3 regions of the Rhizobium ruizarguesonis genome follow, and region 3 is predicted to be linked to each of the others. Evidence: predicted binding sites of a transcription regulator. Region 3 holds the regulator's gene; each other region holds the start of a gene.
The links. The regulator LexA, encoded in region 3, represses DNA repair genes until DNA is damaged. The targets are predictions, from matches to a motif close to TGTTCNNNNTGTGTTCNG.
Positions count from the first base shown of each region.

Region 1 (10,101 bases), 2.4 Mb from region 3:
GATATCACGCGACTTTTTGTAGGCGGCGCGGGCGTCGTACTCGCCGGCAAGATCGGCTTCCAGAACTTCCTTGACGTTCTGGCCGATGCGTAAAGGTGCAAGGGTCTGCAGATTGGGATGGCCTTCGAGGAAGATGATGCGTGCAACAAGCCGGTCGGCATGGTGCATCTCTTCGATGGATTCGGCGCGTTCCTTCTTGGCGAGCTTGGTGTAGCCCCAGTCCTCGAGAAGACGATAGTGTACCCAATATTGGTTGACCGCACCGAGTTCGAGGAACAACGCCTCGTTAAGCCGCTCGATGACCTTTTTGTCGCCTTTCAATGTCCGCTCTCCTGTTTTCCTCATGGAATTGTTTCAGGCGGGACATGAAATCAAATATTTCGGTGTCCGTCGAGTGGCGACGGGCGTGATATTCCTCGGTCGTCTGGATAATGATGTCGACGACGTTGGGAAAACAGCCGCAGCAGCGGCCGCGTTTTTCCATAGCGTGGTAGACCTTCGCAGGCACGATAAGCTGCCAACAGTCTTCATCGAGAAGGTTGGTGATAACCTCCCGGATTTCCTTATCGGTTATATAATTGCAGCTGCAGACGAGCACGTCTTCATTCCAAACATGACACTGACTATCGTGTTTTCTGCTAAAGAAGATGGTGGCTGTCAAGAAAAAATTCGAGTCCCATGTCATTCAGTCGCGGCAGCCGAATGGCGTTCCGGAGGCGGATAGTTTTTGAAGAATTGGCCTGAAATCCGAATTTCTATCTAAATCAAAGGCGTACAGCACAACGTCGTCCGAAAGACGCGTGGCGTTTTTTAGCATCACTCTCTAATGGAAATTCCGCCCCCGCGGCATGACTTGGGCTGTTTCCGCCACAACCGCATGGCCGCTTGCGGCAACCATCCGCTTTTCCAGCTCCGCCCTCTCTCGTGCCTGCGCGAGCTTTCTCTGCCGCTGATCGACACCCGGCCTCAGCACCTCGTCCGATCGCTCGCAGACGCCGAAACGCCGGGCCTCGCGTTGCAGGATACCGAGCGCCGGCGTCATGTCCTCGATATGCTCGACGACGGTATGGATCACTCCGCTCTGGCTTTGCAGCCTGCCGCGGATTTTCACCAGCCGGGCGCCCATCACAACCGAGCGGTATTTGTCGAACATTTTCGACCAGACAATCGCATTGGCCACGCCGGTCTCGTCTTCCAGCGTCATGAAAATCACACCTTTGGCCGAACCCGGTCGCTGGCGCACCAGCACGAGGCCCGCGATCGTCACCCTCTGCCCGTTCGCGACCTTCAACAGATCGACATTGCGCGTCACGCCAGCCTTGCGCAATTCCTCGCGCAGGAAGGAGACGGGGTGCGCCTTCAGCGACAGTGAGAGATAACGATAGTCCTCGATAACCTGCTCTCCCGGCAGCATTTCCGGCAGCTTCGCTACAGGCTCGATCTGGAGGTCGACATGACGGACCTGCTCGAAAAGAGGCAGTTCCTCGGCCGCGCTCTTCACATCCAGTGCCCGCACCGCCCAGAGCGCGTCGCGTCGTGACAGTTTGAGGGACTGGAACGCATCGGCATCCGCCAGTCGCTCGATGACGGATTTCTGCAGACCGGACCGCAGCCAGAGATCGCGCACCGAACTATAGCCTTCACCTCGATTGTCGACGAGCCGTTCCATATCGTCCGTCGAAAGGCCCTTAATCTGCCGGAAGCCGAGCCGCGCCGCATGGCGGGTCTTGATGATCTCGCGCATCTCATGATGCCGAAAATCGATGGCATTCCGATCGAAGGCATCCTCCTCCAGACCGCAATCCCAGTTCGATTCATTGATATCGACCGGCAGGATCTTTACCCCGTGCTCGCGTGCATCCCGCACCAGCTGCGCCGGCGCATAAAAGCCCATCGGTTGGGAATTCAGCATCGCCGCGCAGAAGACGTCGGGATAATAGGCCTTAAGCCATGAGGAGGCATAGACGAGCAGCGCAAAGGAGGCGGCATGGCTTTCCGGAAAACCATATTCACCGAAGCCTTTGATCTGGTTGAAGCATTGCTTCGCGAACTCCGGATCATAGTCTTTTGAGACCATTCCCTCGATGAACCGCTTTTCGAAGTTACCGATCGTACCCGTTCTCTTGAATGTCGCCATCGCTCTGCGAAGCTTGTCGGCTTCCGCCGGTTTGAAGCCTGCGGCGGTAATGGCGATCTGCATGGCCTGTTCCTGGAACAAGGGCACGCCGAGGGTTCTTTCCAGAACCGTTTCCAGCTCCTTGCTCGGATATTTGATCGGAATGTTCTTGGCCCGTTGCTCCCGGCGTTTCAGATAGGGATGCACCATGTCGCCCTGGATCGGACCTGGCCGCACGATCGCCACCTCGATGACGAGATCGTAGAACACCTTCGGCTTAAGACGTGGCAGCATGCTCATCTGCGCCCGGCTTTCGATCTGGAAGACACCGAGCGTATCGGCCCGGCCCATCATCTCGTACACCGGCTCGCCCTCACCCCCATGCTCCTTGTGGCCGAGGTCTGCGAGCGTCTTCTTCACGTCGTAATGCAATTCAAGCAGCGAGAAGGCCTTCCGCAGGCAGGTCAGCATGCCGAGCGCCAGCACATCCACTTTGAGGATCTTGACGTTGTCGAGGTCGTCCTTGTCCCACTCGATCATGTAGCGATCCGGCATCGCCGTCTTCATGATCGGCACCACCTCGTCGAGCCTGTCCCGCGTGATGACGAAACCGCCGACATGCTGGGTGAGATGGCGTGGGAAGCCGAGGAGCTCGGACGCATATTTCAGCACGTTCTGCGTCACCGGATCCTTGATGTCGAGACCCGCCGCCTTCGCGTCCCGCTCCGAGAGATTATCCTCCGACCAGCCCCAGACGAGGCTGCTGATCGCCGACTGGACATCCTCCGACAGCCCAAAGGCCTTGGAAACCTCGCGGCCCGCCGAGCGCGTACGATAGGTCGTCACCCCCGCCGTCAGCCCAGCATGTTCTATGCCGTATCTTTTATAGATGAACTGGATGACCTCTTCGCGCCGGTCATGTTCGAAATCGACATCGATATCCGGCGGTTCGTCGCGATCCATCGAAATAAAGCGGTCGAAGAGAAGCGTGCTCTTTTGAGGATCGACTTCCGTTATCTCGAGACAATAGCAGATGACCGAATTTGCCGCCGATCCGCGCCCCTGGCACAAGACCTTGAGTTCATAGCGGGCGTGCTGGATGATCCTGTGCACCGTCAGGAAATAAGAGGCATATTTCTTATCTCCGATGAGTTTCAACTCATAATCGATCTGTTGCGCCACCTTGGGCGGGATACCCTCGGGATAGCGTCTTGCGGCTCCCGCTTTCGTCAGCCTTTCGAGTGTCTCCTGCGGCGTTTCGCCGGGATCGTTTTCTGGCGGATAATTGTGCTCCAGTTCCTTCAGCGAAAAGGTCAAGCTGTCGAAAAATACCTGCGCATTTTCGATCGCACCAGGATAGTCCCGGAAGATCCGGACCATTTCACGTGAATCCTTGAGATAACGTTCGGCATTCGGCGCCAGCAGGAATCCGGCTTGCGCTATCTGCACATGCTCCCGGATCGCGATCACGACATCCGAAAGCGGCCGGCGTTCGGGATGATGGTAAAGTGGTTGGTTGGTCGCAATCAACGGCACGCGATTTCGGGCAGCAAGCATGGAAAACACCGCAAAGACCTGCCTGTCGCGGCCATCATAGGCTGGCGCCAGCGCCATAAAAAAAGCCTTGCGGAAGCGTCTGCGAAACCGTTCCAGATAATCTTCCAGCGTCGACTGACCCGCCTGATGATCGACAAGGGTGCGATCGGGAACGAGGGCAAGCATCATCTCGTCCCCCCATTCCACGAGCTCCGCTTCCGTCAGTATGCAGGTCCCCTTGACCGCCTCTTTTTTCAGATTACCGGCGCTGAGAAGACGGCAGAGATTTGCCCAGCCGCGCCGGTTGCGCGGATAGGCAAGGACATCAGGCGTTCCATCGCAAAAGACGAGACGAGCGCCCGGCTGAACCCGGATAGGATCGAGAATGACCTCCGTTTTTCCCTTCTTCTTCGCTTCGGCTAAAATCGCATCCCTGTTTTTGTATCTCTCCTCAAGCTGCTCCGCCTGCGCATGTGCCCGCACCACGCCGGCAACCGAATTCCGGTCCGCAATGCCGAGGCCGCCGAGCTTCAGCGAAGCGGCCTGCACGACCATCTCTTCCGGGCTGGAGGCGCCTTCGAGAAACGAGAAATTCGTCCTCGCGCCGATCTCGCAAAATGCGGGTGCGGTTCTCATGCAAAGACACCATGCATGAACCAGCGCGGATCGAGTTCCCGACCATAGAAGCCGCGACGATAGATCCAGAAGCGATGTCCGGTCTCGTCCTCGATGCGGAAATAGTCACGCGCCTCGGCGTCATTCCCATCGATCCACCATTCCATGGCAATCCGTTCCGGCCCTTCGCTTCTTGCCACCTGATGCTGCATGCGCCGCCAGCGGAAGATCTGCGGCGGACCATCGGGCACTTCGGCAAGTATGGTCTCGACGGGCTCCGGCGTTGCAAAGAGCCGCAGCGGGCGCTCTTCGCGGAAAGGAAGTTGGATGTCCTGCTCCGCCTTCCGCCTGGGAAGGCTCTCCATCACAGGAACCGTGATGACGGCGCGTTCCGGAACATGGCTCTCGCGAAGCTGAAAGCTTTGCAGGCAATCCGCACCAAGTCGGGCCGAGACCCGGTCGACGAAGGCCGAAAGCGAAATCTCTCCCTGCCGGTCACCCTCGAAATCACCCTGCGCCTCGTTGAAGGGATCGTGCCGCAACACATTCAACCGCAGGATCTCGAAACCATAGCCGGCATCGAGATCGTCATAGACCGCCTGCAATCGCTCGGAAAAAAGCCCGGCGATGAACTTTGGTTCGCGAAGCGGCTGCGAAGCGCCGACGGAGATATGAAAGACCCTGCCGTCGACGCGGAACAGGACCAGTTCGAACACCCGCCCGCCAGCCCCCCGCGCCTCCAGCGACGGCTGCAGCGACATGGCGACCTGCCTGGTGACGGCAAGGATCTGCTCTTCCGTCCCGATGGGCTCAATCAGCCGGCTTTCGGCCGAGAGGCTGGCAACAGGACGCCGGGGCGAGACCGGCTCCTCTTCACGTCCCAGCGCCTGGTCGAGACGCAGAAGCAGCTCCGGGCCGAACCGGCGGGTCAGCGGCGCTCGCGGTGCATCGATGACGTCGCCGATATATTTCAGACCGAGCTTCTTCAGGGCAGCGACGGTTTGTCCTTCCAGCCGCAAGGCTGCAACCGGCAAGGACATCAGCACATGTTCCGCCGCCTCGTCCCCGATCACGCCGCCTTGCCCGAAGCGGGACGCGGCCCAGGAAAGGCCCGATGACGATGAGACCGCGCCGCGAGCATCGAATCCCATATGGAAAAGCCGCGACAGCACATCCTTGAGAAGCGCCTTTTCACCGCCGAAGAGATGGGCGCAGCCGCTAATGTCGAGAAACAGACCGTCCTTGCCGTCGAACGCCACCAGCGGCGTATAGCGGTCGCACCAGTCGGCAATTGCCTCCAGCAACCGGCGGTCGGCCGCCGGATCCTCTTCCGCAACCTCGAGCATGGGGTACATGGCGCGCGCTTCGGCAACGCCCAGCTCCTTCCTCAACCCCAGCCTCTCGGCCAACTCGTCCAGTGCCGTCAGCCGCATGGCATTGTTGAGCTTGCCGGAACAGACGATAGGCGGCGTTTCAGGACGCCCTTTCGAACGCCAGGAGAGCCCCCATCGCTTGCGGGCGATGCGGTCCGTTGGCAGATGCGGGAAGCTGAGCGCCAGAATGCGCTGACTGTTCGCCTGGAGGACGAACGAGGTTTGGTTCGGCGACAGGGAGAAATTGGCGGTCATGGGGGTTCCACTCCAGAAGAAAGGAGAGCGGGGCCGGATTGCGGCTCTTCTCCAGCGTGAGACGGAAAATCGGATTGCCGATGCTGCCGGAAAGTTTCGATCCATCCAGCAACGGCCGCAGACCGGATGGGGCTGGTTCGACATGCAGACGGAAGGCCGCACTGCTTGCCTCCTCTGCTCCCGCTTGGCGGACAAGGAAGAGCGGACGGCGGGCAGCATGCGCCCTGAGACTGAGCCTGCGGCTTTCGGTCAGGCCGAAATGGGCGGGATTGCCCCGCACTTCGAAGATGACGGCCGAGAAGGCAGCGCTTTCCACCGCCACCTCCGCCAGCCAGAGCGCCTCGTCCAGCTTGCGCGGCGCCGCATGGAGAAACCGCTCCGGGCTCAACCCGAAATCCCGAAGCCCGGGTGCATAAGGACGACCGGCCTCCAGCGTGCCGACGGCATCGCCAATCCAGAGTAACGGCATAAGCCTGCCGGCATCCGCTTCCTGTTTTTGCAGCCGCGCGGCAACAGCCATCGCCAGCCCGCTTGCCACACCTGCATCACGAGACAGAGCCGAGCGGAATTCGGTGATCGCATCGAGCGGCAACCCGCCTTCCAGCGCCCCGTCGAGAAACTCAACCCCAAACGCCAAGGGCGGCAAAATGCGTCTCCGGGGTGTCTTACCTCCTGCCGCCAGGGCTTCCCGCTCCGCCGCGGCAAGCGCCGGTGCGAGCTTTCCCTCCAGTCTGGCGATGGTTTCGCGGAGCGCAAAAAGCCGCTCGCGCGCCAGGGCGTGCTGCGCCATGGCGTTCTCCAATTCGTCTTGTTCCTGTTATGTTCTTATAGATTCCAGAGAGCTAATGAAGAGTCAACGGCCATTTTCTATGAATTTATTCCTGCCTTTGATTCCGCACTCGAAAATCGGCGATAAAGGTTCTATATGGGCCGGCAAAGGAAGGAATATTCATGGCCCGCATAGACCAGAGCGATGATTGGCGGGACCGCCATGCGCCGACGATCAGCACCTTCGAGTCGCTGGCCATGGAGGCCTATAGCCATCTGCCGGATGAATTTCGCCAGCTGACGACCAACCTCACGATCGAGATCGAAGATTTTCCCGATGACGACGTTTTCGAGGACATGGCGCTGGAAACCCCTTTCGATCTGCTCGGCCTTTTCGAGGGCAGGGGCATTTCCGAACGTTTCACGCTGGAAACCGGCGAGATGCCGAACCGCATCCGCCTCTACCGCCGCCCCATCCTCGATTACTGGGCCGAGAACGACGAGACGCTCGGCGATATCATCACCCACGTCCTGATCCACGAGATCGGCCACCATTTCGGGCTGAGCGACGATGACATGGAGCGGATCGAGGCAAGCGCCGAGGAAGCTGCCGAACGCTAGACGCTCCATTACTTTCAATCACGCATAATCCTTTCCGAAAATCGATTGCGATTTTCGGGGTTATGCGCTGAGCCTCACTGCTCGGAGAGCTTCATCTCAGGATCGTAATCCTTGCTTTCGACATGCTTGACGACGGCCTGGCCGCACTGCATCGCGCCGGTTGCGGCATTGAAGGCATAGGTCGGCGAGCCCTCAAGCGCCCAGCCCTTGTTGAGGGCGGCAGTGACCTTGTGGCAGAAGGAAGCATCGTCGGGACCGGTCAGGAAGCGGTAGAGTTTCATCACATCGTCTTTCGTGCTGCAGCGCGGGCTGCGATCAAGTGCGCTTTATGGACCAGACTTTCCGCCTGGACAAGATGCAGCCGCTCGACCATCCGCCCGCCTGCATTGATGACGTTCAGCCCATCGGAGGCAGGATCGGCAAAGGCTGATATGATCGCCTCCGCTTCCGCAATCGCTGCCGGATCGGGGCCAAAATGGCGGTTGGCGGGCTCGATCTGCGCCGGATGGATCAGCATCTTACCGGCAAAGCCCATGGCCCGGCCCTGCAGGCATTCGGCATCAAAACCCTGTTCGTCCCTGAAATCGTTGAAGACGCTGTCGATCGCATCGAGCCCGTAGGCGCTGACCGCAAGGACGACCTGCATCAGCCACGGCACGAGATAGCTCCGCCCCGGCTGTGGAAGCACGGCGGTTTCCTTGCGCAGGTCGTTGAGCCCGACGACGAGGCAATCGAGCCGCGAGCCCGGTGTGCGCCCGGCTTCGGCGATAACAGCCGCATTCAGGATGCCGCGCGGTGTCTCGATCATCGCCCAGATGCGCAGATCTTCCGGTGCATCGGCCTCGGAGAGAAGGTCACTGAGCGCCATAGCATCCTGCGGTTCGTCGACCTTCGGCAGCAGCACGGCGTCGGGATTGAGCGCGATTACCAGTTCCATGTCCGCCAGACCGAAATCGGTCGACAGATCATTGATGCGGATGATCCGTTCCTTGCCTTCCAGCGGCCGAGCCGAAAAGAAGCGCCTCAGATTTTCCCGCGCTTCCGCCTTTCTTTCCGGCGCCACGGAATCCTCGAGATCGAAGATCACCGCATCGCAATCGACAGCATGGGTTTTTTCGAGGGCGCGGGGATTGATGGCAGGTACGCTCAACACCGAACGGCGCAGGCGGGCGGAGCGGGTCGTGGGGTTTCGGCTCATGGGGAATTACTGCCAAGCTTTGAAAGCCGAAGCAAGCAGCCCACCCCAGAACATCGAGCAGAACAACAAAAAGCCATGCTTGCCTTGCAGAGAGGAAAGAGAAGGACCACATTCCTTTCCGAAGAAAGGTCTCTAACCATGCAGAACATTCGCTCCATCTTCCTCATGCTTGCCGGCGCCACCGTTTTCGTGGCTATGCTGCTTCTCACCTTTTCGGTGACGCTCGCCGCCGGCGGCATCCTGACCGTGATCATGGTCGGACGTGCGCTTTCGATGAAGATGAAGCCCGCTCCGGTTCGCGCCAAGGCAAACAACGGCCAGCGCGAAATGCGGGTGTGGAACGACGGCCGCGGCACGATCATCGATCTCTGATCATCTTTTCGCTGAAAAATTTGGCCGACACTGTCGCATCGCGCTTCCATGTTACGTCTTTGAAGCAGCCAGGCATTCAGCCCGCGCTTCAAAAACGAATGGAGGACAAGTATGGATACGACGACAGAGAGCAACCCGATCAAGATGCCACCGGTCAAGAATGGCCTGCTGCCCTATGTGACGGTCGATGGCGCGCTGAAAGCTGCGGAATTCTACAAGAAGGCTTTCGGCGCCGAAGAGGCGTATCTCGTGCCGGTCGACGAGAGCGGCCGAACGATGCATGTGCATCTCTACATCAACGGCAGCTCCCTCATGCTGTCGGATGCCTATCCCGAATACGGCCATCCCTTCAAAGGCCATGAAGGCTTCGCCATTCAACTGGTGATCGACGATATCGATTTCTGGTGGGACCGTGCCGTGGCTGCCGGCGCTGATGTTGTCATGCCGGTCGAACTGATGTTCTGGGGTGACCGCTACGGCCAGCTTCGTGATCCGTTCGGCGTCCTCTGGGGCCTGAACGCACCGTCCAAATAAGGGATAGGCTCAATCGGCGGATCGCGCGAAACGTCGCGTGGCCGCCGTCTGTGAAAAGATTCTCCTTCATTTCGGCGAAAAACTGGACTAGATGCAAATTCAGAAAGTAGATTTGCTGAAATGGAGCATGGATCATGGATAAATTCGTGAAGCTCACGGGCGTTGCAGCGCCGCTGCCGGTCGTCAACGTCGACACCGACATGATCATTCCGAAGGATTATCTGAAGACGATCAAGCGCACCGGCCTCGGCACCGGCCTCTTCGCGGAAGCCCGCTACAATGAGGACGGCTCAGAAAACCCGGATTTCGTGCTGAACAAGCCGGCCTATCGCGATGCCAAGATCCTCGTTGCCGGCGACAATTTCGGCTGCGGCTCCTCGCGCGAGCACGCCCCCTGGGCGCTTCTCGATTTCGGCATCCGCTGCGTGATCTCGACCAGCTTCGCCGACATTTTCTACAACAACTGTTTCAAGAACGGCATTCTGCCGATCAAGGTCAGCCAGGAAGACCTCGACAAGCTGATGGACGACGCCTCGCGCGGCTCCAATGCCATCCTGACCGTCGACCTCGAAAACCTCGAGATCACCGGCCCCGATGGTGGCTTGATCAAGTTCGATCTCGACGAATTCAAGCGCCACTGCCTGCTGAACGGTCTCGACGATATCGGCCTGACGCTCGAAAAGGGCAAGGCGATCGATAGCTTCGAAAAGAAG
Region 1 covers NZ_CP071678.1:4,984,178-4,994,278, forward strand. Annotated here, with positions in the region: gene bfr (bacterioferritin) at 1-321, opposite strand, end outside; gene J3P73_RS24315 ((2Fe-2S)-binding protein) at 287-685, opposite strand; gene J3P73_RS24320 (error-prone DNA polymerase) at 824-4,288, opposite strand; gene J3P73_RS24325 (Y-family DNA polymerase) at 4,285-5,700, opposite strand; gene J3P73_RS37670 (ImuA family protein) at 5,741-6,685, opposite strand; gene J3P73_RS24330 (metallopeptidase family protein) at 6,847-7,284, shown strand; gene J3P73_RS24335 (DUF1737 domain-containing protein) at 7,359-7,565, opposite strand; gene J3P73_RS24340 (HpcH/HpaI aldolase/citrate lyase family protein) at 7,565-8,482, opposite strand; gene J3P73_RS24345 (hypothetical protein) at 8,621-8,854, shown strand; gene J3P73_RS24350 (VOC family protein) at 8,966-9,388, shown strand; gene leuD (3-isopropylmalate dehydratase small subunit) at 9,523-10,101, shown strand, end outside.
Region 1: a site for LexA is predicted at 6,705-6,722, ahead of J3P73_RS37670 (ImuA family protein). Genes of this name have one in related genera too.

Region 2 (10,101 bases), 2.5 Mb from region 3:
TTTCCGCGCCGTCGACGAATCTCCGCTTTGTGACGGAACTTTCGCCATAATTTCATCCGAGCGAAGGGAGGCCTTAATGCCTGAGGCTTGCCAAAATGCAACGGCGCCACATTTAAACAGAGTCTCGCTATGCAACCGATGCGTAAATCAGCTACAGCAAGGACTTGTATCGGCCGATTGTGCAGTGCGAGATCAGGGGTGCGCACCTGTTGAATTCCCTTTGCCATGGTCGGTCCGAGTCTGCGGCAAACCGGCAAAACAGCGACATGATGCGGAGAAACAGACTGGACAGCTTGACGACGTGGAAATCGCCCGCGCTTTCCAGTGATGGCATCTCCGCGCCGCAGCGTTTCGCCCGTCGCCTGATGCTGCTTTCGGCCGTCGCAATGGCGCTGAACGGCTGCCAAACGCTGATCGATCAATCCTATCAGCCGAGTGTTTCGCCTTCTTCCAATCCGCAGATCGTCGACGAGGTGCAGAAGAACGATCCGCGCGCGGCGATGGGCGCTCGTGAGCATCCGCGCATCGTGGCAAGCTACGGCGGCGAATACAAGGACGCCAAGACCGAGCGTCTCGTCGCCCGCATCGCCGGCGCGCTGACGGCGGTGTCGGAAAATCCGAGCCAGTCCTACCGCATCACCATCCTGAATTCGCCGGCGATCAACGCCTTCGCGCTGCCGGGCGGTTATCTCTACGTCACCCGCGGCCTGCTCGCCCTTGCCAACGACGCCTCGGAAGTCGCCGCCGTGCTGTCGCACGAAATGGGCCACGTCACCGCAAACCACGGCATCGAGCGGCAGAAGCGCGAAGAGGCTGAGGTCATCGCCAGCCGCGTCGTCGCCGAAGTCCTTTCCAGCGACATCGCCGGCAAGCAGGCGCTTGCCCGCGGCAAGCTGCGGCTCGCCGCCTTCTCCCGCCAGCAGGAACTGCAGGCCGATGTCATCGGTGTGCGCATGCTCGGCGAAGCCGGCTACGACCCCTATTCCGCCGCCCGTTTCCTCGATTCGATGGCCGCTTACAGTCGCTTCATGTCGGTTGATCCCGAAGCCGACCAGAGCCTCGACTTCCTGTCGAGCCATCCGAATTCGGCGCAACGCATAGAGCTTGCCCGCACCCACGCCCGCGCCTTCGGCCAGGAAGGCTCGGTCGGCGACAAGGGCCGTGATTATTATCTCGACGGCATAGACGGACTGCTCTACGGCGACAGCCCGGAAGAAGGCTATGTGCGCGGCCAGACCTTCCTGCATGGCGGCCTCGGCATCCGCTTCGACGTGCCGCCGGATTTCCACATCGACAACAAGGTCGAGGCCGTGATGGCCACCGGCCCAAACGACATCGCCGTCCGCTTCGACGGCGTCGCCGACAATCAGAACCAGAGCCTCACCAACTATATCTCCAGCGGCTGGGTGACCGGCCTCGACCCGTCGACCATCCAGCCGATCACCATCAACGGCATGGAAGCAGCCACCGCGCGCGCCAGCGCCGACCGCTGGGATTTCGATGTCACCGTGATCCGCAACAATTCGCAGATCTTCCGTTTCCTGACCGCCGTGCCGAAAGGCAGCGACGCCCTTGAGCCAACGGCCAATGTCTTGCGCGCGAGTTTCCGCCGCATGACGCCGGCAGAGGCAGCCTCACTGAAGCCGCTGCGCATCCGCGTCGTCACCGTCCGGCCGGGTGAGAACATCTCGACGCTCGCCGCCCGCATGATGGGCACAGACCGCAAGCTCGATCTCTTCAAGCTCATCAACGCCCTGCCCACGGGGGCAGCCGTTTCCACAGGCGATCGCGTCAAGATCATCGCAGAATAAAAGAGGCCCGGCTTGCGCCGGGCCAGTCTGTGCTGCTGGAGGGGGATATGTCGCGCAAAACTGTGCAGTGGTTTTGCGATAGCGACGCGCTTTAGGTCAGGCGTAGGCCGCCATATGCGGATCGGCGCTGACGAGCGCGCTGCGAAGCTTCTCCATCGCTCGGCTTTCGATCTGACGCACACGTTCCTTGGAAATTCCGAGATCGGCACCGAGTTCTTCAAGCGTGGCGCCGTCTTCCGCCAGACGCCGGGCGCTGATGATCTTCATCTCGCGTTCGTTGAGATGTTTCAGCGCCGAGGCGAGCCAGACGCGGCGGCGCTCGCCGTCGATCATGTTGGACACCTGCTCGTCCGGCAGGGGATCGTCGCTAACGAGGAAGTCCATCTTCTCCGCGCTCTCGGCATCGCCGGAGACCGAAGGCGCCTGCAGCGAAGCGTCGTTGCCGGAAAGCCTGGCATCCATCGTTTGCACATCGGAGAGGCTGACGCCGAGGGCCGCGGCGATTTCCTGGTGAATGGATTGCAGCGTCAGCTGCGTGTCACCCTTGGCGAGCTTGGCGCGAAGACGGCGCAGATTGAAGAACAGCGCCTTCTGCGCCGAACTCGTACCGCCGCGCACGATCGACCAGTTGCGCAGAATATAGTCCTGAATCGAAGCCCTGATCCACCAGCTTGCATAAGTCGAAAAGCGCACGTCGCGCTCCGGCTCGAAGCGAGCGGCCGCTTCCAGCAGGCCAACATAGCCCTCCTGCACCAGATCGCTCATCGGCAGGCCGAAATTGCGGAATTTACCGGCCATGGATATCACGAGACGCATATGGGCCATGGCGATCTGGTTGCGCGCGCCGCGGTCGTCGTGATCCTTCCAACGGGTGGCGAGATCATGCTCTTCCTGACGGGCGAGATAAGGGGCGGCCATCGCGATTTTGATCATTCGCCGATCTGCAGACATGTTCTTCATTTCGATCTCCCGAAACAGGCCTCTCGCCCTGAAATGAACAATAAAACTCATCTTCCGGAACATCGCTGTCCGGATTGAATGGTGCTCTGAATGCATAAAAGCCTCGCCCCTGGACTTTTCAGGGGGAGGCCCTATTTCTCAACATGTGCCGGTAAGACGGCTGGGCTGGACCTGTATCTTCACCTTGCCGGATGGGCAATATAGAAAAGGCATGATCCGCTCCTCATCGAACATTGACGGAATAGCAGTTCGCTCGCTGAGGCATTGCCCGACGAGCAGTCCGCAATTACGTGTGTTAAACGCGGCAGTCGGAAAAAAGTTCCAATAAAAAAACACGGCGCGAAGGCCGGGTTTTTTGATAGAAAAACAGGGTCGCTTTATGCGGCTTCGTCCTGTGAATCGTCTTCTTCGATCGCCTTGCCGCGCTTCGGACCCTTGTTGAGATTGGTCTCGACGAGGCGGACGGCTTCGGTTTCCGACATCTTGTTGACGGCGGCGATTTCGCGCGCCATGCGATCGAGCGCAGCCTCATAAAGCTGGCGCTCGGAATAGGACTGTTCGGGCTGGTTCTCGGCACGATAGAGATCGCGCACGACTTCAGCGATGGAAATCAGGTCGCCGGAATTGATCTTGGCATCATATTCCTGGGCGCGGCGGGACCACATAGTGCGCTTGACGCGCGCCTTGCCCTGCACAACCTTCAAAGCACGCTCGACGAAATCCGTTTCCGAAAGCTTGCGCATACCGATGCTCATGGCCTTGGCGACCGGAACCTTGAGACGCATCTTGTCCTTCTCGAAATCGATAACGAAAAGTTCGAGCTTCATGCCGGCAACTTCTTGCTCTTCGATAGCGGTGATGGTACCGACGCCATGAGCGGGGTAGACGATCGATTCACCGGTCTTGAAGCCGTGACGTGCTGTAGAAGGCTTTTTCTGCTGAGTCGTCATTCTATTCAAAAACTCCCTGTTACGCTTCCGGCGGCGGCCGGAGCCGGGTCAGTCAGGCCCGGGTGAGACGGTAGTATCCGTCGGGTGACTTCACTCTGGTCCCATCGGGCAAAAGCAAAGACTTCTTGCGCTCGATCTTGGGACCCGGCGCTCAAAGCGTTGATATGTCACGGAAACCGTGTACGGATTTGTTTTGCTTTCGTGATGGTTTTGGGCATGCGTCATGCCACAAATGGAACAGTAGCCGAAACCTATCATAAAAATATGAGGAAATCAATAATTTGCTTCGCTTGAGTCATGCGGGCAACACATGTCACCCATATGCCTCACGCAGCTTTTAAAACGTTTTGAGCTACGGTCGCCCGAATCCGGAGGCCGAATGTGGGCACTGTCTCAATCGCCGGAACCGGGTTTGTCGGAGAAATATTTCTCGAATTTTCCGGTCTCGCCATCCATTTCCTTGGCCTCAGGCAATGGGTCCTTCTTGACCGTGATATTCGGCCAGATCGTGGCATATTCGGTGTTGATCTTCAGCCATTTGTCGAGGCCCGGCTCGGTATCGGGCTTGATCGCCTCGGCGGGACATTCCGGTTCGCAGACGCCGCAATCGATGCATTCGTCAGGATGGATGACGAGGAAATTCTCGCCCTCGTAGAAGCAGTCGACAGGGCAGACTTCCACGCAATCGGTGTATTTGCACTTGATGCAATTGTCGGTCACGACATAGGTCATGAAGAACTCCAGGATTTCCATGCGGATGGGGCCGGGCAACCTGGAACGTCGCGCCTATCCCCGTGCCGGAGGAAAAGCGTGAGCAGGCTTGGGAGGCAAGCACGCTTCCGGCAGGTTGTCAGTGACGTATCGGCTTTAGCGCCGGATTTCAAGGATAAACGATCTGCAAAAACCGCCGCCGCAGACAGAGTTTTCTAATCCTCGTCCGACATCAGCCTGTCGATTGCACGTCTTTCCTTTTTGGTCGGACGGCCGGCGCCGGTCGCCCGGATCGCCTGCTCATAGGGCGTGAGACGTTTTGCCTCATCGGGCGGCGGGGATTGGTCGTCGTAGAGCAGGCGCGCCTCCTCGTAAGGCCCCCGCCGCTCGCCGGCAAGGCGCACGACGAGAACGACATCGCGCCGCTCCAGCTTGAGCTCGATACGGTCGCCCGGTTTGACCATCTGGCTCGGATGGTTGCAACGCTCGCCGTTGATGCGCACATGGCCCGATTGGATATGGCTCTGCGCCAACGAGCGCGACTTCGCCATGCGCGCGAAGAACAGCCACTTGTCGATGCGCTGGCGCGAACCGCTTGTCGGCTGTGTCTCCACGCTCATGATTACTTCTTCATCTGCTCCTTGAGAGCTGCGAGCTTGGCGAAAGGCGAATCCGGATCGATCGGCTTCTCCTTGCGCGGCGGCTTAGCCTCGAAGCGCAGCGGCTGTGAGCCGCCACGATTGTTATTGCGGTCGTTACGATCGTTACGCTCGCCGCGATCCTTGCGATCGCCACGATCCTGCCGGTCACCGCGCGGCTGGTCGCCCCGTGGTTGGTTATTGCGATCGCCCCTTGCCTGCTGTGGTCGGCCGCCATCGCGACCGGCGCCGTCCTTGCCACGGTTCTGGCGATTGTTGTCGCGGCCGTCGCCACCGCGATTGCCCTCGCCGCCTTCACCGCCGCCCGGCCGGCGATTGCGGTCGCCGCGCTCCTGGTTTTGACCGCGCTCCTGGCCCTGGCCGCCACGGCGTTCGCCATGCCCGCCGCGCGCCTGGCGCTGATTGTCGTTGCGACCGCCGAGACGCCACAGAAGAACCGGCTTCGGTTCTACCGGCTCGCCGGCTTCTGCTTCCTCGGGAGCCGATACCGCTTCAGCAGGAGCGGAGGTTTCTTCGGCGACTGAGGCTTCCGCAGGAGTGGATGTCTCGATCGGTTCAGCCGGAGCGGCTGTTTCGACCGCTTCCGTCACGGGCGCGTCGACGACCGCCGAAGCCGCCTCGGTTGCGGATGGCTCGGCAGCAGTCTCTTCAGCGGCGCCGTCGGCATCGTCGTGGTCGGCCCTTTCGGCTGTCTCTTCCACGGGCGTTTGCGCGCTGACGGCAGGCGTTGAGGCTGCATCCTGCGTCGCAAGATGGACCGATGCTTCTTCCGCCTTCACGGCATCGGCGCGATAGCCAAGTCCCTTGAGGATTTCTTCCATGTCCTCGAGTGTCGCACCGAGGATCGACAGCATCGCCGTCGTCGTCGTGAAGCGACGGCCGTCATAGGCGCCCTCCGGACGGTTGTTTTGACCAGGCTTCCACTGCAGCAACGGACGGATGATATCGGCAAGCCGTTCCAGAATGTCGATGCGCACGGCACGCTTGCCGAGGAAACGGAAGCCGGCCAGCTTGTAGAACATCCGCTCGAAGCTCGGATCGGTGACCACGGAGGTGCGGCCAGCGGCAAGCACGGGAATGAGATCGCCGTAGCCCGGCTTGTCCAAACCGTCATTCTTCAGCGCCCAGAGCAGCGTAATGAGCTCGGCCGGCGCCGGCTTCAGAAGTGCGGGAACGAAGATATGATAGGCGCCGAAACGCACGCCGTAGCGGCGCATGGAAGCACGGGCCTCCTGGTCCAGCGACTTCACCTCCTCGGTCACGTCGCGGCGGAAGAGCACCCCGAGATTCTCGACGAGCTGGAAGGCAAGCCCCTTGGCGAGTCCCTGCAGGTCCTCGGCGCGCGACAGGTCGTCGAGCGGCTTCAGCACCGTGCTGATATGATGATTGACGAAGCGCTCGATGCGGGCGGCGACGTGATCGCGCGCATTACCCGTCAGTTGCTCGTCAGCCAGCAGGATCACGCGCGGACGCATGATGTGATCGCTGCCCGAAAGCCGCGCCACCGGATCGCCCAGCCACCGGATCAAACCATCCGAGCCGATCGCCAGATCGCTGTTGCCGGCGGCATGCATCCGGGCCGCGCGGGCTTCGAACTCGAGCCCGAGCGCCTTCTGCGACGCAGCCTGAACCGCCTTGGCATCCGGTCCCTCCGTTCCCGCCACCGGCGTGAAGCGGAATCCGCTCAATTGCCCTACATGATGTCCTTCAACGAAGACATCGCCATTCACACTGATTTCAGCTTCCAGCATCGCATTCTCTCTCAGGCGCTTCATGAGCACAGATGTCCTGCGATCAACAAAGCGTTTCGTCAACCTTTCATGTAACGCGTCGGACAATCGATCTTCGATTTCCCGCGTCTTTTCCTGCCAGTGTGTCGGATCGGCAAGCCAACCGGGCCGATTCGAAACGTAGGTCCAGGTCCTTATCTGCGCGATTCGCGCCGAAAGCGTGTCAATTTCGCCATCTGTTCGATCGGAGCGATGAACCTGCTCCGCGAGAAACTGCTCGTTCACCGTGCCATAGCGGACGAGATCGGAAAAGAGGGTCGAGATAAGATCGGCATGTTGTGCTGGGGTGATACGCCGATAGTCGGGAAGCGCGCAAGCCTCCCAGAGTTTTTCGACGCGCGCCGGCCTGTCAGCGAGATCGATGACCTCGGGATAACGCGAAAGCTGTTCCAGCGCCTGCTGGTCGACCGCAGGCAGCGCCCGCGTCAGCCCCGGCACACGCGGTGCCGCCTCAAGGCTGGCGCGCAGCGATGCGATCGAGGAGAAGTCCATCTCCGTCGTCCGCCACTGCAAAACCTTGACGTTGTCGAATTCGTGCCCCTCGATGCGCTGCACCAGCTCCTCGTCAAAAGGCGAGACCTGTCCGGTGACGCCGAAGGTCCCGTCTCGCACGTGCCGCCCGGCACGCCCGGCGACCTGGCCGAGTTCGCCCGGATTGAGATTGCGGAACTGGTAACCGTCGAATTTCCGGTCCTGGGCAAAGGCGACGTGATCGACATCGAGGTTGAGGCCCATGCCGATCGCATCGGTCGCCACCAGATATTCGACGTCGCCCGCCTGATAGAGCGCCACCTGCGCATTGCGGGTGCGCGGGCTCAGCGCACCGAGCACGACGGCCGCGCCGCCGCGCTGCCGGCGAATGAGCTCGGCGATGGCATAGACCTCGTCGGCGGAGAAGGCGACGATGGCCGAGCGCTGCGGCAGTCGGGTAATCTTCTTCTGCCCGGCATAAAAAAGATGCGAAAGCCGCGGCCGCTCGACGATATTGATGCCGGGCAGGAGCTGCTGCAGGATCGGCCGCATTGTCGCCGCGCCGAGCAACAGCGTTTCCTCGCGGCCGCGAAGATGCAGGATGCGGTCGGTGAAGATATGGCCACGCTCGAGATCGCCGGCGAGCTGCACCTCGTCGATCGCGACGAAGGCGGCCTTGGTCTCGCGCGGCATCGCTTCGACGGTGCACACGGAAAAACGCGCATTGGGCGGCGAAATCTTTTCCTCGCCGGTGACCAGCGCCACATTCTGCGCGCCGACCTTCTCCACCACCCGCGTATAGACCTCGCGCGCCAGTAGCCTGAGCGGCAGGCCGATCATGCCCGTACCGTGCGCGACCATGCGCTCGATGGCATAATGGGTCTTGCCGGTATTGGTCGGCCCGAGCACCGCGGTCACACCGCGCCCGCTCAGAATCATCGGCTGCGAAGTCAGAGTCATGAGTCCATGCAAATGAGGCGGGTGGCCCCAGGAAAATCTTGCTTCCTGGATGGAAGCAGAGAACACATGGACAGCTGCCGCCGCAAACGCAAGGGCAGATTTCAAAATGCCTCGGGGATTACGACCTTTGCGAGTCGTGCGGAATGCCCGAATTTCCGATTCGGAACAGCGTGAGAACGAATCAGCGACGAATCGCTGACTCTCGCTGATTCAGCTTTTGTTCACGGCTAAGTATTGATTTTGAATCACTTTTTCCCACTAGATGCTGAATCGCGAGACTCTCTCCCGTTTGCATTTTCGAGGTCGCGGGTGACGATTCCCGCCCCCATGTTGAACGGGCGAAAATCCGCCCGAAATTAACCTCTCGACCAAAGCCGGAACGAATCGGAGACGAATCGCTGACTCCACCATTTTCACCTTTCGTTCACGGCCACATCTGGTAGCGGCCTCAGGTCCGGATGCTAGATGCGGATCGATGGCAGATCCCTTTGCCCCGCCGCGTCGCATCGGCACTAATCTTTCGAGAGCTGGATTCAGACGGCGTTAAGTCAAGGCGGCCCATGTTGGGGCTCCGATCAAACACGGAACGAATCGCTGACGAATCGGCGACATCTCGATTTTCCCGCTTTGTTCACCGCAACATATTGTATTTGCATGTCTTTTTAACCATAGCGGCAATTTTCCGAAATGACGGAAATTAAACCCTGAATCAGGGCTCCTCACAATTCGGAGCTCAACCGGGAACAAAAATCGCCAATGCGTGTTTCTCGTCCATCCAAATTGCCGGTGAAATGAAGGAAACACACCATGCTTGGCACAATACTACTTGTTATCCTCATTCTGCTCTTGATCGGAGCCTTGCCGAATTGGGGTTATAGCCGTGGCTGGGGCTATGGACCTTCTGGCGGTTTGGGGCTAGTTCTCGTGATTATCATTATCCTTGTACTAATGGGCCGCGTCTAAAGGCCAACTAACCTGGGGAGTTACGACATGATGAAGAAGATTGTTCTTATTGGTGCGCTCGTCGGCGCACTCGCATCTTGCACAGCGACCGAACAAGGCACGGCGATCGGCGCCGGCACTGGTGCGGTCATCGGCGGTGTCGTCACCAACAGCTGGGGCGGCGCAGCCGTCGGCGCCGTTGCCGGTGGCCTGACCGGCGCCCTGATCGGCCACTCGGTCGAACGCCGCGGCTACTGCGTCTATCGCGACCGCTACGGCCGCCGCTACGAGGCCCGCTGCTGATCGGCAAAAGCATCTCGGACTCCCAACGGGCGCTTCGGCGCCCGTTTTCTTTGCTGGTCCATTCGTCAACGTGACGTTGACAATCGGTTGCGAAAGTCAAATCTACCACCGCCCAACGGGCAGGCACATATTTCTTTCACGAGTGCAGCGGCAGGCACAGCCGCCGAGCGCAGTTGAAAGGAACGCCTCCAATGACCCAGATTTTCTTGAATTCTCTCGTCGTCGTTCTCATCGCGTCGGCTTTCCTGACGACCACGATATCAGCCCTCAGCCGCGAAGACCGCTCGCTGCGCAAAGTGCCGGCCAGAGTTCGGACACAGCGACATCCGAACACCGACCGCCGCTCTTGATCTTCCCGAAAACGCACCACCACTTCGGTCACAAGATCGCCGCCGGCATCACCGACAGACATCGATAAACAGCAATGGCGCGTCCTGCCGGACGCGCCATTGTTTTGAATCTAATCCGTACTGTTCAGTCGAAGAAGCAATGCCTAGACGAAGAACTGTCCGCCATTGGCCGTCAGCGTCGAACCGGTGATGAA
Region 2 covers NZ_CP071678.1:4,883,140-4,893,240, forward strand. Annotated here, with positions in the region: gene J3P73_RS23820 (M48 family metalloprotease) at 267-1,811, shown strand; gene J3P73_RS23825 (RNA polymerase factor sigma-32) at 1,908-2,771, opposite strand; gene J3P73_RS23830 (CarD family transcriptional regulator) at 3,149-3,721, opposite strand; gene fdxA (ferredoxin FdxA) at 4,115-4,453, opposite strand; gene J3P73_RS23840 (RNA-binding S4 domain-containing protein) at 4,648-5,052, opposite strand; gene J3P73_RS23845 (helicase-related protein) at 5,055-8,312, opposite strand; gene J3P73_RS23850 (DUF3309 family protein) at 9,120-9,275, shown strand; gene J3P73_RS23855 (YMGG-like glycine zipper-containing protein) at 9,303-9,557, shown strand; gene J3P73_RS23860 (hypothetical protein) at 9,749-9,907, shown strand; gene phbB (beta-ketoacyl-ACP reductase) at 10,051-10,101, opposite strand, start outside.
Region 2: a site for LexA is predicted at 8,474-8,491, ahead of J3P73_RS23845 (helicase-related protein). Genes of this name have one in related genera too.

Region 3 (10,101 bases):
GACGATCGGCGACGGCGTGCAGATCGCCGCCCAAAGCGGTATCATGACCGATCTTGCCGCCGGCGGACAATATGGTGGTACACCTGCGCGTCCGCTGAATGACTATCTGAGAGATGTCGCGCAACAAATGTCCAAGACGAAGTTGCGCGGGAAGAAACCTGGAGGCGAGCAAAATGACTGAGGAAGCCACGACAACGCTTTCTTCGGCTGACATCATCGAGATCATGAAGCTGCTGCCGCATCGTTACCCGTTTCTCATGGTCGACAAGATCATCGAGATCGACGGCGATAACACGGCGATCGGCATCAAGAACGTCACAGTGAACGAACCACATTTCACCGGCCATTTTCCGGAATCTCCGATCATGCCCGGCGTTCTCTTGATCGAGGGCATGGCTCAGACCGCGGGTGCGATCTGTGCCAAGAAGGATGGCCAGCCCGGCAACCTCGTCTATTTCATGACCATCGAGAATGCGCGCTTCCGCAAGCCCGTCTTACCCGGCGATCGTGTTGAATTCCATGTCAGGAAGCAGAAGCAGCGTGGCAATATCTGGAAATTCCATTGCGATGCCAAGGTCGACGGCGCGCTTGTTGCCGAGGCCGATATCGGCGCGATGATCGTTCGTAAGGATCAGGCATGAGTACTATCGCCGAAAGCGCCCGCATTCATCCGATGGCTGTCGTTGAAGACGGCGCGACCATCGGTGAGGGCGTCAAGATCGGTCCGTTCTGCCATGTAGGCTCGCACGTCATCCTGCATGCGAATGTCGAGCTTTTGTCGCATGCGGTCGTGACCGGCCGCACCGTGATCGGCAAGGGCACGCGCATCTTCCCGATGGCGGTCGTCGGCGGCGATCCGCAGAGCGTGCATCACGGCGGCGAGGAGACGACGCTGACGGTCGGCGCCAACTGCACGATCCGCGAAGGCGTGACGATGAACACCGGCACGGCCGATTTTGGTGGCCAGACAATCGTCGGCGATAATAACCTCTTCCTTGCCAATTCGCATGTCGCGCACGACTGCCGGGTCGGCAATCATGTGATCATGTCGAACAACGTCATGCTCGCCGGCCATGTCGTCATCGAGGATCGCGTCATCCTGGGCGGCGGTTCGGCCGTTCACCAGTTCACCCGCGTCGGCCGTCACGCCTTCGTCGGCGGGCTCTCGGCAGTGAGTTACGACGTCATTCCCTACGGCATGCTGAACGGCAATCCCGGGCTGCTGAGCGGCCTCAACGTCGTCGGCATGACGCGCGCCGGCGTCGACCGCGCCGTCATTCACAGGGTACGTCGCGCCTATAAGTCGATCTTCGAAGGAACGGGCTCCGTCCGTGAAAACGCTGCCGCCATCCGCGAAGAATATGCCGATTGCGAGCCGGTGGTCCACATCCTCGACTTCATCGCCGCCGACAGCGACCGCGCCTTGTCCTCGCCGACCCGGGGGCAGAAGGGTTAGTCCGTGGCTTTATCAGGCGACACCGCTGCGGGCCGGCTGGCGATCATCGCCGGCGGCGGTCTTCTGCCTTCCTATGTCGCCGAAGCCGCGCGCGCGGCGGGCGAAAATCCCGTCATCGTCGCGCTGAAGGATGAAAGCGACCGGCGCTGGGAAGGTTATGACCACGCCGTCATCGCCATCGGCGATTTTGCAGCCCTTGAGGGGTTGCTCAACCGCTATGGCATCGGCCGTGTCGTCATGTCCGGCAGCGTGCGCCGCCGGCCGGAATGGCGCGAGGTGCGGCCGACGCTGCGCACTCTCATGAAGATGCCGGCCGCGATCCGCACCTTGCTGTCCGGCGGCGACGATACGGTGCTGCAGATGGTGATCCGGCTGATCGAGGGAAACGGCCGGCGTGTCGTCGGCGCCCATGAGATCGCCCCCGACCTTCTTGCCGCCGTCGGCCCGCTCGGCACGGCGATACCGGGCGAAGAAGACCGGCGCGATATCAACCGCGCGGCGGAAGCCGCCGAAATGCTCGGCCGGCTGGATGTCGGCCAGGGCGCCGTGGCCATCGGCGGGCGCATCGTCGCGCTGGAGGGGCCGGAAGGCACGGACGAGATGCTGGAGCGTGTCGCCGGTCTCAGAGCCGCCGGACGCATCTCTCCACGCCGTCGCGGCGCGCTCGTCAAGCTCTGCAAGCCTCAGCAGGATATTCGCGCAGACCTGCCGGCGATCGGCGTTTCCACGGTCCTGAATGCAAAGAAGGCGGGCCTTGCCGGCGTTGCGGTCGAGGCGGGCCGTTCGCTCGTGCTCGATCGCGCCGCCGTCCTCAAGGCCGCCGATGAGGCCGGGCTTTTCGTCTGCGGCATCGATCGCGAGCTGCCGGCATGGGGGCTTGAATGACCGGGGCGCCGCTGAAGATCGCCGTCATCGCCGGCGAGGTGTCGGGTGACCTGCTCGGCGCCGATCTGGTCGCGGCCCTGAAGCGGATCCATGCCGGACCGATCGAACTCGTCGGTGTCGGCGGTGAGGGGCTTCAGGCCCAAGGTTTGAAATCGCTGTTCGATTTTTCCGAGCTGTCGATCATGGGCATCACCCAGGTGCTGAGCCGGCTGCCAAGGCTCTATACCCTGATCCGCCAGACGACAGCGGCCATCATCGCTACCAGGCCAGATATCCTGCTCATCATCGACAGCCCGGATTTCACCCACCGAGTCGCTAAGCGTGTCCGTACCGCACTGCCCGATCTGCCTGTCGTCAATTATGTCTGTCCGAGCGTCTGGGCCTGGAAGGAATATCGCGCGACGCGCATGCTGCCCTATGTCGATCACGTGCTCGCCGTCCTGCCCTTCGAGCCGGCGACGATGCGTGCGCTCGGCGGGCCTGAGACCACTTATGTCGGCCATCGTCTGACCGCCGACCCAGCGCTGCTCGAAGCGCGGCGGCTGCGTGCCGCGCGTGCACTCGCCGGCGAAGCGGGCAGGGCGATCCTGATGCTCCCGGGATCAAGATCCTCCGAAATCGCCAAGCTCCTGCCGTTCTTCGAGGACGCGGCCAAGGAACTCGTCGCCCGCAACGGCCCGATGCGATTCCTGCTGCCGACCGTGCCGCACAACGAAGCGCTGGTGAAGGGTCTGGTTGCCGGCTGGGCCACGCCGCCGGAGGTGGCGGTCGGGCCGGCGCAGAAATGGAAGGCCTTTGCCGAAGCGGATGCAGCGATGGCAGCCTCCGGCACGGTGATCCTCGAACTCGCCCTTGCCGGCGTGCCAACAGTGTCCGTCTACAAGACGGATTGGATCATCCGCCTGCTCGCCCCGCGCATCAAGGTGTGGACGGGCGCATTGCCCAATATCATCGCCGATTATGCCGTCGTGCCGGAATATCTGAACGAGATCGTTCGCGGCGCCAGCCTGGCGCGCTGGATGGAGCGGCTGTCGGCCGACACGTTCCAACTGAAGGCGATGAACGAGGGTTACGATCTCGTCTGGCAACGCATGCAGACCGAAACGCCGCCCGGCGAGCACGCTGCCGAGATCCTTCTCGACGTCTTAAAAAAGAAAAAACCCGGTCGTTTCTGACCGGGTTTTCTTTTGGGTTCTTTTGAAGCGATCAGCGCTTCGAAACCGGGATGTAATCGCGCTTCGGTTCGCCGACATAGAGCTGGCGCGGACGGCCGATGCGCTGTTCCGGATCCTCGATCATCTCGTTCCACTGCGCGATCCAGCCGACGGTGCGGGCGAGCGCGAAGAGCACAGTGAACATGGTCGTGGGGAAGCCCAGCGCCTTCAGGGTGATTCCGGAATAGAAGTCGATGTTCGGATAGAGCTTCTTCTCGATGAAATATTCATCGGTGAGCGCGATGCGCTCCAGCTCCATCGCCACTTCAAGCAACGGATCGTCCTTGATGCCGAGTTCGCCGAGCACTTCATGCGTCGTCTTCTGCATGATCTTGGCGCGCGGATCATAGTTCTTGTAGACGCGGTGGCCGAAGCCCATCAGGCGGAACGGATCGTTCTTGTCCTTGGCGCGAGCGATATATTCCGGAATGTGGTCGACTGTGCCGATTTCGTGCAGCATGTTGAGCGCTGCTTCGTTGGCGCCGCCGTGGGCGGGGCCCCAGAGGCAGGCGATACCGGCGGCGATGCAGGCGAACGGGTTGGCGCCCGACGAACCGGCGAGACGGACGGTCGAGGTCGAAGCGTTCTGCTCGTGATCGGCATGCAGGATGAAGATGCGGTCCATGGCGCGGGCAAGCACCGGATTGACCACATATTCCTCGCAAGGCACAGCAAAGCACATGCGCAGGAAGTTCGAGGCGTAGTCGAGGTCGTTCTTCGGATAAACGAAGGGCTGGCCGATATGGTACTTGTAGGCCATTGCGGCAAGTGTCGGCATCTTGGCGATCATACGCAGGCTGGCGACCATGCGCTGGTGCGGATCGGTGATGTCTGTGGAGTCGTGATAGAAGGCCGACAGCGCGCCGACGCAGCCGCACATGACAGCCATCGGATGCGCATCGCGGCGGAAGCCGGTGAAGAAGCGGCTCATCTGCTCGTGCACCATGGTGTGGTGCGTGACGCGGTAATCGAAATCCTTCTTCTGCACGGTGGTCGGCAGCTCGCCGTAAAGCAGCAGGTAGCAGACCTCGAGGAAGTCGCCATGCTCGGCGAGCTGCTCGATCGGATAGCCGCGATGCAACAGGACACCTTCGTCGCCGTCGATGTAGGTGATCTTCGATTCACAGGATGCAGTCGAGGTGAAACCCGGATCGTAGGTGAAGGAAGCCGTGTTCTTGTAGAGGGCACCGATATCGATGACGCTCGGGCCGATCGTGCCGCTTTTGACAGCAAGGTCGACAGACTTGTCACCGATTTTTATTGTAGCGCTTTGATCCGTCATGCTGATCCTCCGAAATGGCGGTGGCGCCATAAAAGCGCCATAGGGGTTAAGCGTCCTCATCGATAGCTATATGATCGCGAGGCTAATGCCAAGTTACCGTGGCGGCATTTTGTGCATTGCGGCATCATCTTTTAGGCAGTGCAGCGATGAGCTATACGCATATCGAAGCCGATGATTCGACTGCTCTTTTGGCTCCTTCAATTTTCCCTCGCTTTTCAATCGATTATTCTTGCCGGATTTGATTGGCGGTTGCATTCTGGCTGCCTGGGCGGGTGATCTTGGGCGGCACATGCAGGAGTTGACGACAGTCGAATTGCGGCCGGAAGCAGGCGCCGGCCTTGCCGACACTGCCGGTTTTTCTCCGCCTGTTGTGGTGACGCGGCCGGCAAGGACGCAGTCGACGAGCCCCTTGCGGTACCGGCTGCCGGCGGCAGCCTCGCAATCGCTGTGTATCGGCATGCGCTTGCTGGGCGAAGAGGCGGACCATGGCCGTCTGCTGCTGGTCTCGCCGGTCTTCCTCGGCGCCGGGGCAGCCTTCTGGTTTCTGGCCGCATCGGACTTTCCGCTCGTTGCATCGCTGCTCTGCCTGTTGGTGCTGACCGTCGCGGTTCTCATCGCCAGCCGCAGCCGGGCGGCGTTGCGGGCAACGCTGCTGGCGCTTGCACTTGTGGCCTGCGGCGTGGTTTCGGCGCAGCTCGAGAGCCGGCGGGCTTCGACCGTGATCCTCGATTCCGCCGTCACGACGACGGTGACCGGCCGTGTCGAACGGCGCGAAGGCGACGGTCGCGGCCGGTGGCGCTATATTCTTGCCGTCACCGGCACGGAGGCGCCGGAGGTGAAGCGGCCGCCGGAACGCATAACCGCGATCGCCCGCGGCGCGGAGGCGCCTTTCGAAATCGGTGATATCATCACCGGCAGGGCGCGGCTGACGCCGCCGGCAGGCCCGGCACTTCCTGAGCTCAACGACTTCTGCTTCGGTGCCTATTTCGATGGCATCGGCGCCAACGGCTTCTTCTACGGGGCGCCGGAGAAGGTCGACTTGCAGGCAGGTCCGCAGGCCGCAAGATCGACGTGGGAAGCACTGCTCGAAGGGCTCTACCGGCTGCGCAGCGGCATTGGCGACCGCATAAGGTCGATCCTACCCGGCGACACCGGCGCTTTCGCCGCTGCTCTCGTGACGGACGAGCGGCGTGCCATCTCGAATGAAACGACGGAGGCGCTGCGCCAGTCCGGCCTGGCTCATATCATCGCCATCTCGGGCCTCAACATGGCGCTGTCGGCCGGCATCTTCTTCGTCGGTTTCCGGATGCTGCTCAGCCTCTTTCCCGGCGTCGCCCAGGCCTATCCGACCAAGAAGATCGCCGCCGCCGGCGCGCTGCTTGCCGTCACGGCCTATTTCCTGATCTCGGGCTTTGCGGTCTCCGCCGAACGCGCCTTCATCATGATGGCCATCATGTTGATTGCGGTCTTCTTCGACCGGCCGTCGATCAGCCTGCGCAACGTCGCGCTCTCCGCGCTTGTCATCATCGCCATTTCACCGTCCGAGGTCTTGGGTCCGAGCTTCCAGATGTCCTTTGCCGCGACGTTGGCGTTGGTATCGGGTTATCAGCTGTGGAAGGACCGGGGCATCCGCGAAAACGCCTTCCTGAAGCTGCCGGTGTTTCGGCCCATCGTTACGGTTGCGGGCTTCTTCGGCGGCGTCTTCCTGACCTCGCTGATCGGTGGGTTTTCCACCGCGCTGTTTTCGATCGAGCATTTTCATCGCTTGACCGCCTACGGCCTGCCGGCAAACCTCGCGACGATGCCGATCATCTCCTTCATCATCATGCCGGCCGGCCTGCTGGCGATGCTGCTCATGCCTTTCGGTCTGGACGTTTTGCCCTGGAAGGTCGTCGGATTCGGCCTCGATCTGGTGATCGCGGTCGCAAAGACCGTGTCCGGCTGGGGTGGCAATATCGACGTCGGCCGCTTGCCCGCCTGGTATTTCGCGGTCGCCGTCGCCGGCTTTCTGCTGTTGACGCTGCTCCGCACCCGGCTGCGCCATATCGGCACATCAATCATCGCGGTCGCAACACTCATCCTGTTGCTTCTGCCAGTTCCCCGGCCGCCGGATCTGGTAATTTCGGAGGATGGTGGTCTCGTCGCGGTCGTCGAGACGGCGGCCATGGCTTCCAACCGCGAAAGACCGCCGGATTTCATCTTCGACCAGTGGCAGAGAGCGCTGGTCCTGCCGACGCATCACCCGCCGAAGATGCTGGAGGGGCCTGCTATCCCGCCGGAGGGAGAAGACCGCCGCGTCAGGCTTTCCCGCGATCAGCAGAACGAAGCAAGGTCGGCGATGCGGGCGGCTGCAACGAGCGCTGACGCAAACCGCTTTTCTTGCGTCAAGAAGGCCTGGTGCACATCAAGGCTTGGCAATGGTCGCGTGGTTGCTGTCATCGACAATGCCGCCTATCTCGGTCCGGCCTGCGATGCGGCCGATATCGTCGTGACGTCGGTGCGCCTGCGCTTCAACAGCTGCCGCTCAGGTGCGACGCTCTTCACCGGTGAGACGCTGCGCAGGACCGGTTCCGTCGAATTACGCTTCGCCGATGCCGGCCTGGACGTCACAGCCGCATTCGATGATCTGTCGCGGCCATGGATGCGCCATCGCGCCTATGACTGGCGCAGCAACAGTTTTGCCGAATCCGGCCCGCCCAGTGTCAGTGATAGCGGCGAATGAGACCGACGAGTTTGCCTTGCACCTTGACGCGGTCCGGCCCGAAGATTCGGGTCTCGTAAGCCGGGTTGGCGGCTTCGAGCGCGATCGAGGCGCCCTTGCGGCGGAAGCGTTTGAGTGTTGCTTCCTCGTCGTCGACGAGAGCCACGACGATGTCACCGGGACTTGCGGTGCTGCCGTTGCGAATGATCACCGTGTCGCCGTCGAAGATGCCGGCGTCGATCATCGAATCGCCCTTGACCTCCAGCGCATAATGTTCACCGGAACCGAGCATGTCGGCCGGAACGACGATGTCGTGGGTATTGTTCTGGATCGCCGAGATCGGAACGCCGGCGGCGATACGGCCCATGACCGGCACGGAAACCGAGTTGCCGTTGTCGGCAACGGGTTTTGCGGCAGCGGGGGCGGCGACCGGCTGGGGCTTGCCGAGGCTGCCCTCGATGACGCTCGGCGAAAAGCCGCGCCGGGGCTGAATGCTGGGGCTGTAGGCCTCCGGAAGCTTGATGACCTCAAGCGCACGAGCACGGTTCGGTAGGCGGCGAATGAAGCCACGTTCCTCGAGCGCCGTGATCAGCCGGTGAATCCCGGACTTCGAGGCGAGGTCCAGCGCATCCTTCATTTCGTCGAAAGACGGCGGAACGCCGGATTCTTTCATGCGCTCGTGAATGAAAAGGAGAAGCTCCTGTTGTTTGCGCGTGAGCATCGACGTTGTGACCTCGTGATTGAAACAAATCCAGAACAGACACTATATGTTCCATATGTGTTCCGCAAGTAGCTAAATTTCCGTAAAACTTCGCGCCAACTCGTCGAGATTTTTATTTTCATTGGCCGGATTGGGACACAAGTCTTGCATTGAGGGTGGCGCTGTCGCAAATCTCTTGCCGTTTTGAGGAGGGATTATGATGAACACGCATTCCGCCAAACCGCATCCGCTGGATCATGTCGTGCTGCCCGTCGTCAATATTGATGTGGCGCGCGAAAGGATCGGCAAGCTCGGCTTCACCGTTGCCGCCGATGCGCGCCATCCCTTCGGAACGGAGAATGCCTGCGTCTTTTTTGCCGACAAGACCTATCTGGAGCCGCTCGGGATTGCGAGCGCCGAGGAGAGCGAGGCTTCTGCGCGGCAAGGCAATGTCTTCACCGCCCGCAACCGTGCCTTCCGCTTCCGCTGCGGCGAGGAAGGGCTTTCGGGGCTGGCTTTCGGCAGTGAGGATGCCAGCCTCGATCATCAGAACTTCGTCGGCGACGGATCGAGCGCTGGCGAAGTGCTGCAGTTCACCCGGCCGATGACGATGCCGGACGGTGCGCAGACGATTGCCGGCTTCAAACTGGCTTTCGCCGGCGACCTGCGCGCGCCTGACCTCTTCCTCTTCACCGTCGAGCGCGTCAATCCGCTGCCGGCCGACCGCGGCGCGCTGGAGACGCATGCCAATGGCGTCAGCGGCATAACCGAGATAGCGCTTTGCGCACCCGACGCCGCCGCCTTTGCTGCCTTCGTCGGCCTTGCCGTGGCGCAAGCGACAGTCGAGAAAACGAGTTTTGGCGTCAATATCGCAGCGTCGAACGCGAAAATCAGCCTGATGACGCAGGAAGGGCTGGAAGCCTATTTCGACATCGCCGTCTCATCCGGCGATCGCGGCCTGCGCGGCAGGGCAATCCTCTTTGCCGTCGCCGATCTTGCCGTGACAGAAGCGCATTTGGCTGCTAACGGGGTGACATACACGCGCAAGAACAATCGCATTGTGGTGAAGCCTGCGCCCGGGCAGGGCGCGCTCTTCGCCTTCGAGGAAACACGATGAGCACTGATACGAATTCAGAAGTCAGGATCGGCGAGGGCCAAGGCCAGGTCAGCTTTTCCAATACCGGCCGCCTGTCGCTGATTGCCGGCCCCTGCCAGATGGAGAGCCGCGACCACGCCTTCATGGTTGCCGGCACGCTGAAAGAGCTTTGTGAAAAGCTCGGCATCGGCCTCGTTTACAAGAGCTCCTTCGACAAGGCGAACCGGACCTCGCTCTCGGCTGAACGCGGTATCGGGATCGAAAAGGGCATGGAGGTCTTTGCCGACCTGAAGAAGGAATTCGGCTTTCCTGTCCTGACCGACGTTCATACCGCAGAGCAATGCGCGGAGGTGGCAAAGGTCGTCGACGTCCTGCAGATCCCGGCCTTCCTTTGCCGCCAGACCGACCTTCTCATCGCCGCCGCCAAGACCGGCCGCGTCGTCAATGTCAAGAAGGGCCAGTTCCTCGCTCCCTGGGATATGAAGAACGTCCTGAAGAAGCTCAATGCCAGCGGCAATCCGAACGTGCTGCTGTGTGAGCGCGGCGCCTCCTTCGGGTACAATACGCTGGTCTCCGACATGCGCTCGCTGCCGATCATGGCAGCGATGGGCGCCCCTGTTATCTTCGATGCGACCCATTCTGTGGCGCAGCCGGGCGGGCAGGGCGATTCTTCCGGCGGTCAGCGGGAATTCGTGGAAACGCTGGCGCGCGCAGCGGTGGCTGCCGGTATCGCCGGGGTCTTCATCGAAACCCATCAGGACCCCGAC
Region 3 covers NZ_CP071678.1:2,296,947-2,307,047, forward strand. Annotated here, with positions in the region: gene lpxD (UDP-3-O-(3-hydroxymyristoyl)glucosamine N-acyltransferase) at 1-181, shown strand, start outside; gene fabZ (3-hydroxyacyl-ACP dehydratase FabZ) at 174-641, shown strand; gene lpxA (acyl-ACP--UDP-N-acetylglucosamine O-acyltransferase) at 638-1,456, shown strand; gene J3P73_RS11465 (LpxI family protein) at 1,460-2,341, shown strand; gene lpxB (lipid-A-disaccharide synthase) at 2,338-3,516, shown strand; gene gltA (citrate synthase) at 3,548-4,837, opposite strand; gene J3P73_RS11480 (ComEC/Rec2 family competence protein) at 5,127-7,559, shown strand; gene lexA (transcriptional repressor LexA) at 7,540-8,259, opposite strand; gene J3P73_RS11490 (VOC family protein) at 8,459-9,355, shown strand; gene kdsA (3-deoxy-8-phosphooctulonate synthase) at 9,352-10,101, shown strand, end outside.